DNA from 2 places in the Vibrio neonatus genome. Region 1 is predicted to be linked to the other one. Evidence: predicted binding sites of a transcription regulator. Region 1 holds the regulator's gene; the other holds the start of a gene.
What was found. Region 1 encodes PurR, which represses purine synthesis genes. Its sites were predicted from a motif close to TNANGNAAACGTTTNCNTNA; they were not measured.
Positions count from the first base shown of each region.

Region 1 (4,590 bases):
AAAGCTCACATAAAATATGAGCTTGAGGCGGATTTTGCGCAACGTATAACTTCATGAATATCCTTTATATTGCGATGATGGATTAAGCAGGGCTAGAGCCGTTTTGTGGTCGAATCTTACCCATGATCCATTTAGCAATGAGCGGGAATAAACCTAACAGAGCAAAAGAGGCCAATACGGTAGGCGAAACAATGCCGGATAAGCTGTCTATTTCTGCCAGTTGCGTCCCGGCGTTTAGATACACCATAGTCCCTGCTAGCATGCCAAGTTGGCTAAATACATAGTATTTCACAACCGAGATAGGGGTTAGCCCCATTAATAGGTTAATCAGGAAAAACGGAAATACGGGTATTAAACGCAATGAGAATAGATAAAAGGCGCCGTCACGCTCTACGCCTTTGTTAATGGCATCAAGTTTAGCTCCAAACTTAGCTTGTACCCAGTCACGCAGAAGGTAGCGACTACTTAAAAAGGCTAAGGTTGCGCCAATGGTGCTGGCAAATGAGACCAATAGTAAGCTCGTCCAGAAGCCAAACAGTGCCGCGCCAAGTAAAGTCACCACAGCAGCGCCAGGAATGGAAAAGGCCGTAACAAATACGTAGCCAATAAAGTAGATAGCCGCTGACAATACGAAATTATTTTCAATATGCGTATTGAGCGCTAATTGCTGAGCTTTGGCGTTTTCTAAAGTGAAGTACTGACCGAAGTTGATGCCGAGTAATACAATCGCTGCAACTAAAATTAGCCCGATTATCAATTTCTTATTCATGAGTGCGTCCTTATCATCCTGAGTAAGTATAGAGACAGGATCAATAATAGGAAACTTTCATCACTTGCGTATTTTATTTGATTTATTCTCAGCAGGTACAAATAAAAAAGGCTAGAAATCATTAAGATATCTAGCCTTATTCAATTAAATGGTCATGTTAACTAGCGTTTAGGTTTCTCACGCTTGAGCGCTCTACCAACTCTGGGTGCATTTCAAAAATGCGGCGGTCATGCTCTTTGTTTTTAATGCGCTCTAGCAAGATCTCAAAGGCGGTTTTACCCACGCGACGTTTTGGCTGATGTATCGTGGTAAGAGGCGGCGCAAAATAGCCGGCTAAATCGATATTATCGTAACCAATTACAGAGATATCTTCTGGAACGGCAATGCCATGTTGAGTCAGACGGCTAATTAAACCCAGCGCCATGATATCGTTAAAGCAGAAAATAGCCGTGGGGCGTTCACTTTCTGCAAGAGCGACCAGTTTATCAGCTGTTTCAACTGCGGTATCACATTCAAAGTTACCTTCAAAAATGAAATCGTCGTTGTATGGGATATTAGCTTGAGCCAATGCTCTTTTATAGCCAGACATACGCTCAATACAAGCAAGCTTTTCAGTTTGACCAGTTAAACAGCCAATTTTCGTATGTCCATTTTCAACCAGATATTTAGTGGCAAGGTAGCCACCTTCTTCTGAGTTATCAATGATCTTGTCTGCAGAGGAGGACTCGGGGCCCCAATCCATCACCACTTTAGGAATGCCTGGGTGAGAATCTAGCATTTCACGTAGCTCTTCGGTTAAGTCAGAGCACATTACTAATATTCCATCTACGCGCTTTTCGGCAAGCATACGAATGTAATCGCGCTGCTTTTCGTACAGTCCGCCAGTGTTACATAAGATCAACGTATAGCCTTGACGGTAACAGTAACTTTCTACGCCATCGACCACTTCCGCAAAGAAGGGGTTAGTGGATTGAGTTACCAACATGCCAATGGTTCTAGTGGTGTTGCATTTTAAGCTACGAGCAACCGCACTTGGCGCATAGTTGAGCTCTTTTACAGCTTCCATAACACGTTCTTGTGTTGTTTCAGCCACAAAACGTGTTTTATTGATAACGTGTGAAACTGTAGTGGTGGAGACACCAGCCAGTTTTGCGACGTCTTTTATGGTTGCCATAGGAGACCTTGTAAATATAAGTAATGATTATAAAATGCGTTGAATTATTGAGTAATTTGCACTCAAAATCACATTGCAAACGATTGCGGGGGAGTCTAGCCATAAATGATGAAACTGACAACGCATTTATGACGATAATGTGAATCTATTTTCGGTAACTGAGCTATTTTTCATTACTGAGATAACGACAATCAATTTCACAAAATTTAACTAACAGTTCAGCGACCGCAGAATAGAAACCAAATTCATCATATTTAGTGCAGTTTGCCGAAAATTGTGGAATCCAATTCAGTAAATGTTGCTCAATGAATGACTTCTGTTCACTAAGGGCCGCTTCTAGATGTGATTCCATTTCTAGCGCGTTTGAGCGCATGATTAGATTGCCAATAAAGTCGAGTTCAACAGCCAGATGATCGGCAGGCTCGTTAAAGCATTTATCCACTTCAATGCCATGCTCTAACATAACTTGCGTCATCTGCTGAGCAGGGGTGCCATTAAGCGCCTTGTTTTCGTCAATATAAACAGAGGCGCAGGGCTGGGCAGTTTGTTTGTCAGAGGCTAAAAATAAGTCGTAGAAATTAGCGGATAATTCAAGCTGAGCATTCGGGCGCAGTTGCAGTCGCTCAAGAGCACCCAGTAAGCGTTTAGCGGCTGTGGCTAGGGTTTCATTTTCGGCTAGACCATTAATGAAACCCCTCACTTCAGGGGTTTGATAGGCAATCAGTTCGTCTTGGGTCAGCTCTTTAGAAAATAAGCTGGAAAACCACCAATAAATTTCTGCCCGCTGTTCATTAAACTGCTTGAGCTCTTGCATTGTTTAACCCATAACTCGTTAGCAAACTACAACACCAGCTTCTAAGTTGGCGAAAATATAGACGTTCACTAAATTATGAGTCACTTATTTGCTACTGACAAGATCTCGTATGTTTTTCCACCACTTACCCATGGTTTCATGCCAGTAGCGCTCTGTTTGCTCTAGGTATCGTGCTTGCGGGGTGTACTTTTGCCACGCTTGATTAATATTGGATTGGGCTAAGTAATTGGTTGGGGCAGGAGTAGGGTTTAGACCGGCGCTGTGAAACTCGCGTAGGGCGCGTTCCATATGGCTGGCCGAAGTAACCAGTGACATATGCTTTTCACCGACAAAGCCCGCAGCTTGTCTGGCTTCTTCCCAAGTATCTTGCGCCGTTTCTAATAAAATAATATCTGACTTAGCCACGCCTAACGCTAATGCCACCGTCGCCATCATTCGTGCTTGGCTCATTTCTGAGCCGCCATCATAGCCAGATAAAATCAATTTTGCGCCGGGATACATGCGCAATATACGAATGCCTTCACTAAGGCGCATTAACGCGGTGCGACTTAATTCAGAGGTTGGCGGAATTTGCGGATCAATCACATGCCCACTGCCTAGCACCATGACATAGTCTAAGCTTTCTGCTGGTGGTAAAAAGGCCGTGTATTTGCGCTCTAATGGTTTGAGCAACGAGGTAGATACAGGCTGGAATGAAATAGCAAAAATGGACGCTAATGAAATAAAAATAAAGATACAGCCAGACTTATGCTTGCGGGTAAACATCACCAGCGCTAGGCCAAAGAAACCGATAAGTAGCATTGCAGGCAGTGGCATAAGGAAGGCAGTAATGATTTTTTTCAATTCAAACATATTGGGTTAAACCATTTCCTAAGTTCTGTAGGGTAAATTGGTGTCACGAGTTAAAATGTCGTGTTTTTGGTCGGTTTTTTAGTCGATCGGAGGGGCAAATCGACAACCGCTCTTTATTCTTGACGTCCTTGTGACACAATACGAAACTCACTCAAATAACATCATACATTAATTAAAAGTGACACAAGATCGTAATTTCGACGACATTGCCCACAAATTTGCCGAAAATATTTATGGCTCAGACAAAGGCAACATCCGTCAGACTATCGTCTGGGAAGATTTGCAGCAAATCATAACCCAAATAGCAGGCCATGCAAAACCTCTCACCATTCTGGATGCGGGAGGGGGCTTAGCACAAATGTCGCAAAAGTTGGCCGAGCTTGGTCACAATATTATATTGTGTGATGTCTCTAGCGAAATGCTCTCTTTAGCTAAGCAAGAGATTGCACAACAAGATTTGCTAGAGCAGTATCAGTTTATTCATGCGCCAATTCAAGAACTGGATCAGCATCTTAAACAGCCAGTGGATCTGGTTTTGTTTCATGCGGTCATGGAATGGCTAGCAGATCCTAAAGACGTATTAGAAAAGTTGATGCAACATGTGCGCCCCGGCGGCATGGCGTCAATCATGTTTTATAACCACCATGGATTGGTAATGAAAAACGTAATATGTGGCAACATCCCACATGTATTGCAGGGAATGCCCCATCGTAAACGATTTAAGTTGCAGCCGCAGAAAGGGTTATTACCCGAAGACGTTTATCGCTGGTTAGAAGAATGCGACTTACGCATTTGTGGAAAATCAGGGATTCGCTGCTTTCATGACTATATTGGATTTACCCAATATGTGGGCGATTATAGTCAAGAAGAACTGATGCAGCTTGAACGACAATTATGTAGAACCGAACCTTATCTTTCTCTAGGAAGATACATACACGTATGGGTTCAAAAAGAAATGACAGTAGGGAACTGAATGAGTCA
Region 1 is NZ_AP024885.1:1,666,875-1,671,464, reverse strand. It holds gene OCU38_RS07680 (putative signal transducing protein) at 1-55, opposite strand, end outside; gene OCU38_RS07675 (TVP38/TMEM64 family protein) at 83-769, opposite strand; gene purR (HTH-type transcriptional repressor PurR) at 927-1,943, opposite strand; gene torD (molecular chaperone TorD) at 2,107-2,757, opposite strand; gene elyC (envelope biogenesis factor ElyC) at 2,842-3,609, opposite strand; gene cmoM (tRNA uridine 5-oxyacetic acid(34) methyltransferase CmoM) at 3,788-4,582, shown strand; gene mukF (chromosome partition protein MukF) at 4,583-4,590, shown strand, end outside.

Region 2 (4,590 bases), 190 kb from region 1:
AAAGATGCTTGAGAAACCATAAAATTCATTCCGGCTGCAGATTTATTATAAGACCCACGAGCTGCTAAACTGTACCCATCTATTTGATCTGTACACACAAACTCTGGTGCTTCCGTTACCCCATCATCATATTTACACCAACCTTGCTCTTTTGAAGCAGCTGCTTTTGAATCTGCTAATGTTTTTTCCGCATCAGAACTTGAGCAACCAACTAAAAGTACAGTAAGCAGCGAAAGCATGCACATTTGGACTTTTCTACTTTTATTCATTTGTAAATCCTAGATTAAAATTCTTACTATTTGTATTATTAAATTATCCTCCATTCGACTATAAATTACTTTGTTGTCACCACATTTTTCTCTTTTGTAACTGAAAACTAATTTTTCATATTTACAGGAAGAATACCTAGTTTTAGCTCAATATCTTATTACGTTTAAAAAACACATAATCCATGTGTTTTATATCCCCTCCATTCATATGAAGTGGATTTTAAATATATACTTCCTAGATAGCTTTTCGTTCACCTTTTAGTTGCCTTAGATGAAACAAAAATATCTATAACATTCACCAAAACACTGTTGTTCATAATTATCAGTCATTTACGAAGTTGAGTTGGTAACTTAAGACATACTGAGCAGTTAGATTCGGATTGCAGTGCCTACAAATTAGAACAATCGAGGGGATTTTAGATTTTGATTTAACGTTAAATGTTCAGAGCGAGGTATGTAGTGTTTGAAGATATTTGAACTGTGTAAATGAGAAGCACAAGACACTAGATCAAACTTGTTCCTGAACTCAACAGTTAATTGCAACACACTCAAATATTCAATGGCTTTTAATAATAGTGGTCGCCAACTACAGCACTAAACAAATAAACCGCAATGTATGATCCAAAAGTAGTCTGATCTGCAATGAAATACTGCTTAGTTTTATATCGACTAGGCTAACGTTCATTAGTGTGTACATTTAGTGGTAGTGCTAATTTATGCCTATTTAACATGTCTCGGCGGTGGGTTATGCCGTTGCAAGACACGTATTTGAGAGAAATGTACGGACTCAATGCAATGAGTATGCATTCAAAGAGAGTTTACAAAATTTAACGAAAGTTAATTTCAACGGCACCACAGAGGCACCACAGAAAAGCAAAAGGCCTGATAATCCATTGAATTATCAGGCCTTTCTATGTGAGTTGGCGCGCCCTGTAGGATTCGAACCTACGACCACATCCTTAGAAGGGACGTGCTCTATCCAGCTGAGCTAAGGGCGCGCTACAGGAAAGAATTATACGAGTTAAGCGTCATTGGTCAACGGCTTTATTGTACATTATGGACTGAATGCTGAAAAAAAGGTCAGTAATGGTAAATGTGCATATAAATTGCTCGTCGCAAACGTTTGCTATGTAGCAAAAGTGTTTCTTTTCTGCGACAATGCGCCGAAACATTGAACTGCCTAATATAGGGATCGTCATGACTGCTCAAAATATTGATGGAAAACTGATTTCTCAAACTGTTCGTTCTGAAGTAAAGGCTCGCGTTAAGTCTCGTACCGACGCTGGACTGCGTGCTCCGGGCTTGGCTGTGGTGCTTGTGGGTCAAGATCCTGCATCGCAAGTGTATGTAGGAAGTAAGCGTCGCGCTTGTGAGGAAGTGGGCTTTGTGTCTAAATCTTTTGATCTTCCTGCTACCGCTACTGAAGAAGAGTTGTTGTCGCTGATTGATCAACTAAATGTTGATGACGAAATAGATGGAATTTTGGTTCAATTGCCGCTACCTGCGGGCATTGATTCTACGCCTGTGCTTGAGCGTATTACTCCAGAAAAAGACGTGGATGGCTTCCATCCATATAATGTGGGTCGTCTAGCGCAGCGCATGCCTAAGCTTCGCTCTTGTACGCCAAAAGGGATTATCACTCTTTTAGAACGCTACAACCTGCCAACGCACGGTAAACATGCGGTTGTGGTGGGCGCATCCAATATTGTGGGTCGTCCGATGACGTTGGAGCTATTAATTGCTGGCTGTACCACCACTACCTGTCACCGCTTTACTAAAGATTTAGAAGGTCATGTTCGTCAGGCGGATATTTTGGTAGTTGCAGTGGGCAAACCTAACTTTATTCCGGGTAATTGGATTAAAGAAGGCGCAGTGGTTATCGATGTAGGCATCAACCGTTTAGACAGCGGTAAATTGATTGGTGATGTGGAATATGACGTTGCAAGTCAGCGCGCTGCCTACATTACTCCTGTCCCTGGTGGCGTTGGCCCTATGACAGTAGCAAGCTTAATTGAGAACACTATGATTGCTTGTGAAAAATCTTGGTAAATCACTCTTAATTTAAAGCACACCAATAAAAATGAGCGAGGAGTTTTCCTCGCTCATTGCTTTTTAATTTTTCGATTTAAGCTATTTGATCTGATCGGCTAAATGGCTGACTGCTAAGCCAAAATAATACGAACGATTCCACTTCATTAATACCTGATAATTGTTGTACACCAAGTACACGCGCCCTGAAGGTGAGTCTGGCGCAATGAGCCATGCCTTAATTGGCGTGGTGAGTTTAGGTAACGCATGCCCTTGCAGGTTACGTACCCCTAACGCTTGCCACTCTTGCAGTGTTTTGCCTTGTTGCGACTTTAAGCCAAACAGCGACTTATCTAAAGACGCCGATAAAGTGACTTGTCTGCCCCAAGTGTAGGTATTATCCCAACCAAAGGTGTGTAAATAATTGGCGGCGGATGCAAACACATCTTGCTTGTTACCCCAGATGTTTTTACTGCCATCACCATTACCATCGGCTGCGTATTTTAAAAATGAACTGGGCATAAACTGAGGTTGTCCCATCGCGCCCGCCCATGAACCTTTCATATTGGCGGCGCTAATATGCCCTTCGTCTAAAATGGTTAACGCAGACATCAGTTCACTGCGGAAAAATGATTCGCGACGCCCTTCATAAGCCATGGTGGATAGCGCATCAATCACGTTGTATCCGCCAGTAAGCGCACCAAAGTTACTTTCTACGCCCCACAGCGCCACAATAAATCGAGGCTGTACACCGTATTGCGCGCCAATGCGCTGTAACTCCGTTTTATGTTGTTGATATTTTTGATTAGCTTGTTTTACCTTCCATTGTGGTACAGCGCGAGGCAGGTACTCATCTAAAGTAATTTTGTTTTCAGGTTGAGAACGGTCAGCAGAAATCGCCCTAGGTTTAAACTGCACATTTTGAAAAGCATTCTCCACCGTTTTATGGGTAATGCCCTGCTCTATAGCGGCCTTTTTTAAACTTTCTACATAGCTATCAAAACTGACATCACGCCCCGAAACTTGATCATTGGCCGATACTAACAAGCTATTTGCCAATAACATTAAGCCAAGGCTCTTTTTACACTTAAATATCCTTATCATAGTGCTTGCTCTCTTTTTCGTTACTCTATTCAGCGCGATCACCTTGCTGTTTTTTACGTAACTTGTAATTTTCTAGCTCATTTTCTACCGGAGGTGGCAGCTGCAAGAAGTACCCATCTTCAATCAAAGAGGCTTTAACTTTTTCCACATCCACAGTGGCAAGATCACGCTTAGCCAAATTGACTACCATCACCATAGTGGGTTTGCCAAACATTTCCATCAACGGTTCTGGGACAGGGGAAAAGTCGTCTTTTTTGGTAATGTAAAGATACATACCTTGCTTTTTGTTACTTTTATAAATTGCACAAATCATACATTGCCTTGATCTATTGGGTTCATATCTAATCTTAAGTAGTTAAAACAGAGTTTTTAAAGACTTAAGTCGATTTTGAGTCTAAAACTAATATTTGACAACAAGTTTACTTGTCGAGTGTCGCTTCGATGGATAACATGACAAGTAATTGTTTGATTATATGCCAAGGCTAGCTTCGATGTCTCAAACTCCAGACTTAAAGGGAACCAGTTTTCCACTCACTGTGCTTCATATGTATGAACACAGCACTGCTTCAGCAATTTGTTACTTGGATGAGAAAGTAGCCAAAGCTCCAGCTTTTTTTAAATCGGCTCCACTTGTTATTAATTTATCACAAGCCAGTTCTGAGTTAGATCTGGTACAACTAAAGCAAGGTATTATTAATATCGGTATGGTGCCGGTTGGCGTGACTGAATGTTCAGATAAACATTTAGAAAAATGCGCCAGAGAAGCAGGGCTTGCTGTTATGACAGGCACCAATCGCCCCGATAAAGCACCTGTTGAAATAACACCAAGTAAGGTTGTGCGTAATCCAGTGCGATCTGGACAGCAAATTTACGCAAAAGACAGCGATCTTATTATCCTCAATCACGTCAGTGCTGGCGCTGAGGTTATCGCTGATGGCAACATTCATATTTATGGCACATTACGCGGACGTGCTCTAGCAGGAGCAAGTGGGCAGGACGCATCAATAATTTGCCATAACATGCAAGCAGAATTGGTTTCTATCGCAGGAAACTATTGGCTTAGCGAGCAAATCGAATCTCACTACTGGGGAGAGCAAGTGATCTTAAGTTTGACGGATCAAACTCTACACTGTGACTTTCTCAACATTAAATAAAGGATAAAGGATAAAGTATGGCACGTATCATTGTT
Region 2 is NZ_AP024885.1:1,861,699-1,866,288, forward strand. It holds gene OCU38_RS08585 (LPP20 family lipoprotein) at 1-269, opposite strand, end outside; tRNA gene OCU38_RS08590 (tRNA-Arg) at 1,191-1,267, opposite strand; gene folD (bifunctional methylenetetrahydrofolate dehydrogenase/methenyltetrahydrofolate cyclohydrolase FolD) at 1,467-2,318, shown strand; gene OCU38_RS08600 (lytic murein transglycosylase) at 2,400-3,401, opposite strand; gene OCU38_RS08605 (YcgL domain-containing protein) at 3,427-3,714, opposite strand; gene minC (septum site-determining protein MinC) at 3,893-4,555, shown strand; gene minD (septum site-determining protein MinD) at 4,573-4,590, shown strand, end outside.
Region 2: the regulator PurR is predicted to act here: its motif matches at 1,381-1,400, upstream of folD (bifunctional methylenetetrahydrofolate dehydrogenase/methenyltetrahydrofolate cyclohydrolase FolD).